DNA from 3 places in the Bacillus sp. NMTD17 genome. Region 3 is predicted to be linked to each of the others. Evidence: riboswitches for the same ligand, from Rfam matches in the RefSeq annotation. Region 3 holds a riboswitch; each other region holds the start of a gene.
The links. Region 3 has a riboswitch for S-adenosylmethionine ahead of C6347_RS19625 (DUF2292 domain-containing protein). Riboswitches for the same ligand answer to the same signal wherever they lie in the genome.
Positions count from the first base shown of each region.

Region 1: linked by a shared signal. The riboswitch ahead of C6347_RS08445 (bifunctional homocysteine S-methyltransferase/methylenetetrahydrofolate reductase) and the one ahead of C6347_RS19625 (DUF2292 domain-containing protein) in region 3 are both predicted to bind S-adenosylmethionine.
Region 2: linked by a shared signal. The riboswitch ahead of C6347_RS00880 (5-methyltetrahydropteroyltriglutamate--homocysteine S-methyltransferase) and the one ahead of C6347_RS19625 (DUF2292 domain-containing protein) in region 3 are both predicted to bind S-adenosylmethionine.

Region 1 covers NZ_PVRH01000002.1:641,129-643,391, reverse strand. The annotation lists gene C6347_RS08445 (bifunctional homocysteine S-methyltransferase/methylenetetrahydrofolate reductase) at 1-750, opposite strand, end outside; SAM riboswitch class I at 829-947, opposite strand; gene C6347_RS08440 (YajQ family cyclic di-GMP-binding protein) at 1,029-1,520, opposite strand; gene C6347_RS08435 (CvfB family protein) at 1,758-2,263, shown strand, end outside.
Region 2 covers NZ_PVRH01000001.1:186,389-188,651, reverse strand. The annotation lists gene C6347_RS00885 (DUF3298 and DUF4163 domain-containing protein) at 80-757, opposite strand; SAM riboswitch class I at 969-1,081, shown strand; gene C6347_RS00880 (5-methyltetrahydropteroyltriglutamate--homocysteine S-methyltransferase) at 1,169-2,263, shown strand, end outside.
Region 3 covers NZ_PVRH01000002.1:257,969-260,231, forward strand. The annotation lists gene C6347_RS06400 (sulfate permease) at 1-107, opposite strand, end outside; gene C6347_RS06405 (phosphoadenylyl-sulfate reductase) at 121-822, opposite strand; gene C6347_RS19625 (DUF2292 domain-containing protein) at 859-972, opposite strand; SAM riboswitch class I at 1,076-1,178, opposite strand; gene pyrE (orotate phosphoribosyltransferase) at 1,318-1,956, opposite strand; gene pyrF (orotidine-5'-phosphate decarboxylase) at 1,964-2,263, opposite strand, start outside.

The sequences.
Region 1 (2,263 bases), 380 kb from region 3:
ACTTTTTCGAAAATAATCGTTATCTGTATCATAGACGAGTCTGCCTTCTTCAAGAGAGGGAAGACTGCTGTTAGGATAGACTGATAAATGGGAATTTTCTAAAATCGGTACGCCTTCGAGTGCCTGAATCATATGATAAGGGCCTAGCCTGCAGTTGATGCCGACGACATCTGCGCCAAGAGAGGACAATTCAGATAAACCATCCTTGAGCGGGGTTCCATCCTGCAAAACACCTTGTTCATGCATGGAGACGTTCATGACAATCGGGAGAGTCGTTTCTTTGCGTGCAATTTGGAGAACGGTCTTCGCTTCTTCCATGTCATAGTACGTTTCTAGCAATAATCCGTCAGGCTGTTCATTTAATAGAATGTACAACTGCTCTCTAAAGCTTCGTTTAATTTCTTCAATAGAGTAGGCATTTTTGTTAAATGTTCGAATGCCGCCGATCGTTCCGAGTACATAAGCGGAGCCTGCGGCTGCTTTTGCGATTTGTACGGCCTTTGTATTGATGCGCTTCGTTTCTTCCTCTAAGCCGTAGCGGGATAGTTTAATATAATTCGCACCGTACGTATTTGTTTGGATGATGTCAGCACCAGCCTGCACATATGCCTCATGCACGCGCTTTACTTCCTCTTCTTTCGATAAATTTAATTCTTCAAAGCAGCGGTCAATGCCGTAAGAGTATAAAAGTGTTCCCATTGCACCGTCAGCAATCAGTACGCGGTTTTGTAAGTCTTGTAATAGGCCCATTGGTTTCCTCCTTATTTCTATGTAACAAAAAAAGCCTTCTGATAAGAAGAAGACTTTTTGGCTGTATCGTAATTCTTCTCCTTATCTTCCAAGCAGTTGCTTGCTGGATTTAGCACCTTGGTCATAGAAAATATATTTCTACTACACCGGTTGCTGAGGCTTCACAGGGCCAGTCCCTCTGCCTCTCTTGATAAGAAAGTGATATGAACATGTCAATGAATTGAACTTCCATCAACTGTATCGAAAAAATCGGAAATAATCAATGGAAAATTTGAAATTTATCGAAAATTTATAAATTGAACGTCAATCGGTAAATCTGCCTTGCGCATAAGAGAAATAACCTCTTGTAAATCATCTTTATTTTTCCCTGTTACACGCACTTGGTCATCTTGAAACTGTGACTTCACTTTGATGCCGGATTGCTTAATGAGTGCATTGATCTTTTTGGCGTTGTCTTGATCAATCCCGCTGATCAGCTTCGCGCGCTGGCGTACTGTTCCGCCAAGGGCATGCTCGGTTTTTCCGTAGTCGATGTTTTTGGTAGGAACATCTCGTTTGATCAGCTTTGTCACAAGCACATCTTTTAGCTGCTCCAGCTTAAAGTCATCATCAGAGATGAGAACGAGCTCTTCTTTTTCAAGAGAAATATCACTTTTACTTCCTTTAAAATCATAACGGTTTTTAATTTCTTTCAGCGCTGCTTGAACAGCGTTTTGCACCTCTGGCAGTTCAACCTTCGATACAATGTCAAATGAGCTTTCTTTTGCCATAACACATGACCTCCATGTATAGATATTGCGTCTATTTTATCATGCAAATAGGAGAAGAAGAAACTTTATCGAAGAGACGAGTCAAAGAGTTCAGCCGGCAGCGGTATAAATCGTGTCCAGTTTGTCCACTTTAGCTAACAGAACTAGAGATGTTCATGTGAGGAGAAGTATAGTAGAATAAAGTGAATCAAAAGATGAACGAACGCTCTTTTATGGGCAGATAGGAAGGAAGAGAACATGAGACCAGGTGAGCAACTGACCTTGCAAATAGAGAACGAGATGGAATACGGCTACTTTTTGACAGATGGTGAAGATTCGGTCCTCTTGCACCGCAGTGAGATGACAGAGGATATTGGTGACCGAGATGAAGTAGAGGTCTACTTATATGTAGATCATGAAGAAAGACTGGCTGCCACGATGAAAATACCTACAATCAATGCGCATACATATGGCTGGGTAGAAGTCGTAGACGTGGTAGAAGACATGGGCGCATTTGTCGATGTCGGGCTGTCAAAGGATGCACTTGTTGCAACAGAACACCTCCCGCCTTTTGAGGAAGCATGGCCAAAAAAAGGAGACAAACTCTACTGTATGCTGAAAGTCACAAGCTACGGCAGAATGTTCGCAAAGCCAGCCACTGAAGATGTGATCAGTGAATTGTTTACTGAGGCACCTGAAACCTTAATGAACAAAGAAATCACTGGAACCATTTATCGCTTAATTGCGACAGGCTCTTTTATGCT
Region 2 (2,263 bases), on a different contig from region 3:
AAAGAGAGAGCCTCATGAGGGGCTCTTTTTGTTTGAGTAAATAACAAAAAACGACCAGATTCATTGGCCGTTTTTCTTTTTATTTATATACCTTCGCAGGAACTTGAATCATAGGAATTCCTACATAATAAGGTGAAATTTCATATGGCTGGAAGACAACAGCAATTCCCTTTTTCGTGAAGTAATACTGCGTGTTGTAGTTGATTTCAATGTCACTTTTTTTCAGGTTCGCATAGAATTTGCTTTTATGTTTCTTTGTGTAGTTATAAATATAATCTCTTACTTTCGTACGTTTTTTCTTTGTTTTCACAACGTCTGTCAAGAACAGCTGCTTTGTCTTTTTCTTTGTTAACACATAGTTCATGCTGGAAACCATCGTATCCCCATGCATTCCACCATCATTCATGTAGTCATAGTTTAAGATACTGAGCTTCTTCCCATTGTTAAATTTCGTTTTAAACGATCTTTCGTACGTGATCTTCCCAAAGCCTTCCTTTTTCGCTTCGTCCTTTAAGAACAAGTACGTAGAATAAGAGAATGCGATATCTTCTTTTAAATCACGATTGATGGTTTTCATATGCGCCTTGCTTAGGTTTTTCACCTGTGCATATTTGAATGTTTTTTTCTTTTTATAATAGTGCGTACTTACTTTTGCTTTTTTTGCTTGTTTGGCATCCGCAGATCCAACTGGCGCAAACAACGAAACAATCAGCGAAAAAATGAGCAGGCTGATTATTAGGCCTTTTTTCATTGTCATAGTAAAAACCCCCATTTTTGTCTATTACCAATTGAGTATACCATGACAAAAGAACCAAAAGAAGCACTTTTTCCATATTATTCTTCCTTTTTCCACTTCGGGTTTGTTTACCATTATTTGTTTATGTAGAAAATTAAACAGTAAAAACCATTGACTTTCTCTCGAAAAAGTTGAATAATTATGTTTATTAAGAAAATTGAATCAAAAGGTAACCTTATTAAGAGTGGTGGAGGGACTGGCCCTGTGAAACCCGGCAACCGCTGTTCCTCGGAACAGAATGGTGCTAATTCCTTAAACAAGCAGATGCTTGTTTGAAGATAAGGCAGAGTTCTCTCAGTATATGATGCTCTTCCTTATCCAAGGAAGAGCTTTTTTATTTGATTTTTAACCTGTAGAAAGAAGGGATTCAGCATGACACAAGTACAAACCATTGGAAAGAAAACAACGAAACCGCCATTTCGCGCAGATCAAGTAGGCAGCTTACTTCGTTCAGAACGTATCAAGGAAGCACGCAAGCAAAAGGCAGACGGTACGCTGACAGCAGAGCAGCTCCGACAAATTGAAAATGAAGAAATTACACGCATTGTGGAGAAGCAAAAAGAAATTGGATTAGAGGTTGTCACAGATGGAGAATTCAGACGTGCATGGTGGCATTTTGACTTTCTTGAGGGATTAGATGGGGTCGAAGGATTTGAAGCGGATCAAGGTATTCAATTCCACAATACGACAACAAAAGCGCGTGGCATCAAGGTAACGGACAAGATTGACTTTACAGATCATCCAATGCTAGAGGATTACCGTTTCCTTCAAAGCATCGCTGGTGATCATACGGCTAAAATGACGATTCCAAGTCCGAATATGCTCTTTTTCCGTGGAAAACTTGAAGAAGGAGTATACGACAGCCTAGAGGCATTCCACCATGATGTGGCACAGGCGTATAAGAAAGCCATCCGTGCTTTTTATGATGCAGGCTGCCGCTACTTACAGTTGGATGATACAGCATGGGCGGTGTTCTTTTCTGAAAAAGGGCATGAACAAATCAAAGCCTTTGGCCGAGAAGAAGATGAACTTCGTGAGTCATTTGCGAAAACAATCAATGAAGCGGTTGCCGATCGTCCAGAGGATTTGGTGATCACTATGCACATTTGTCGTGGTAACTTTAAATCGACGTGGGCAGCTGAAGGCGGTTATGAAGCAGCGGCAGAAACAATTTTCGCCGGCTTAGATCTGGATGGTCTCTTTTTAGAATTCGACGACGATCGTTCTGGCGGTTTTGAACCCCTACGCTATGTGAAGAACCCAAACCTCCAAATCGTACTAGGGCTTGTCACTTCAAAATATGGTGAGCTTGAGCCGGCTGAACAGATTAAAAAACGGATCGAGGAAGCGGCTCAATATGTCGACATTAACCAGATTTGCTTGAGTCCGCAATGCGGGTTCGCCTCAACGGAGGAAGGCAATCTGTTAACAGAAGAGCAGCAATGGGAGAAGCTGCGTCATGTGATT
Region 3 (2,263 bases):
TTTTGAATAGCACCTGACCCGTACGCGATGCCCATCGAAGCAGCTGCACCACTCGCGCCAATGTTTAGAGCGAAAAATAAACTAAATAAAATTGCGGCGATTTCCATACATTATGCTCCCTTACTCATGTAATCCGCACTCAGTCTTAGCTGTGCCTGACCATCTGCCAGAACGAAGATCCTCGGCAGTAAATGCCGGCTGTGTACACGGGGCACAACCGATACTTGGATATCCCTGATCATGCAGCGGATTATAAGTAAGTTCCTCTCTAGATGCATATCTCCATATGTCCTTCCACGTCCAGTGGATAAGAGGACATACTTTCACTGATTTGAATTTTTCATCCTGATTTAAAAAGTTCGTCCCTGCTCGCTTGGGTGACTGCTCTCTTCTTAAGCCAGAAAGCCATGCCGGATAGCCGGATAGCGCTTCTTGCAAAGGAATGACCTTACGCATATAGCAGCAGCTTTGAGGGTCCGTTTTCCATAGCTGATCACCATGCTGCTCGTTTTGCTCCTCAACCGTCAGCTCAGGGGTTTTCAGCACAATATCTAAACCTGGGTATCTTTCCTTTACCGCATCAATTGTGTCGTACGTTTCCTTAAAATGCAGACCTGTATCTAAAAAGACAATTCTTGCATCCTTTTTTACTTTCGCAATAAGATCAATGAGGACGATGCCTTCAATACCAAAGCTGCATGCATAAACGAGCTGATCACCATAATGACCGTATGCCCATTTCAGCACAGATAAGGCCCCTTTATACAAATCATCCTCTTGAAATGTAATGGACGGCTCTTGCCAATTTTCATAAGTTAACATTGTTTCTCCCCTTCCGGAGTATCACTACTCTCCGCACTACGTCAACCGACTTTTTCTGTTTTCTTCCACTTGAATCACTTGACCGTCCTGAACAATCAGCGTAACTGAACCGAATTCATATCCCCAATCAGTTTCTGCATATGCTTCAATAAGTCTTCATCCTGATTTCGCTTCACTTCCATCTCGTCTTCCTCCTCACCGTTAAAATAAAAAAACTTCCTTTCAGTCCGAAAGAAAGATGAGGAAGCTCATTTCCTTATCTTTCAAAATAGAATCATTTTGCAGGAAGTAGCACCTTGCAAATCGCAGGTTGCCGGGCTTCATCGGGCCAGTCCCTCCACCTCTCTGGATAAGTGTTTTAATTTGTCTTAAATATTAACACAATTCAAACAAAAGTCAACCCGACTTTATTGATAGGATTAGTTTTTATTTGAATTTGAGTCTATTTTACTATTTTTAACCAAATAAAAAAGCTGTGCGGGTACGCACAGCTTTTTAGACGGTTTCTTCCATCCAAGATTCAGAGGAAGGATCTTGTCTCCAGCGTTTTAGTTTATTCATAGCAGAAGGCTCGATCGCTTTCAGCTCAAGTGCCACGTCTGTCAGTGTGTCATAGTCTGTTAGGGTGACATATGGAATGTTTTTCTCTTGAAAAGCAGCTGCAGCTTTTGGCAGTCCGTATGTGAAGATCGCGGCAACTCCTAGTACGTCACAGCCCGCTTCTTGAAGAGCAGCGACCACTTCAAGCACACTGCCTCCTGTTGAAATCAAGTCTTCTACGACGACCACCTTTTGACCTTTTGATACGGCTCCTTCAATTTGATTCCCTTTTCCATGTGCTTTTGGCTTACTTCTCACATAACACATCGGCACGTTCAGACGGTCTGCCGCTAATGCCGCATGCGGGATGCCTGCTGTTGCAGTACCAGCAACAACCTCCGCTCTTTCAAAATGAGTGAGGATCAACTCTTTAAGACCTTCAGCAATGTCGTGTCTTACTTCTGGGTAGGACAAGGTAAGACGGTTGTCACAATAGATCGGTGATTTGATACCGCTTGCCCATGTAAACGGTTCGTCTGGTTTTAATGAGACCGCTTTGATTTGTAATAGGTGTTTAGCGATTTTTGTTTTCATCTGGCAGTCACTCCCACTCTTTTAAAATTTGATGATAGGCTTCCAATGGTTTTTCAGCTTTTGTGATTGACCTTCCGACAACAATTTGTGAAACACCTTGCTCTTTTGCATAGGCAGGAGTCGCCACACGCTTTTGGTCATCGGTTTGATCATTTTGTAAGCGAATCCCCGGCGTGACAGTGAGAAAGGCAGGTGAGATGTGCTCATGAAGGGCTTTGGATTCATGAACAGAGCAAACAACACCGTCTAGTCCACTTTCATATGCCAATTGCCCGTACCGGATGACAGTCTCTTGCAGCGGACGGTC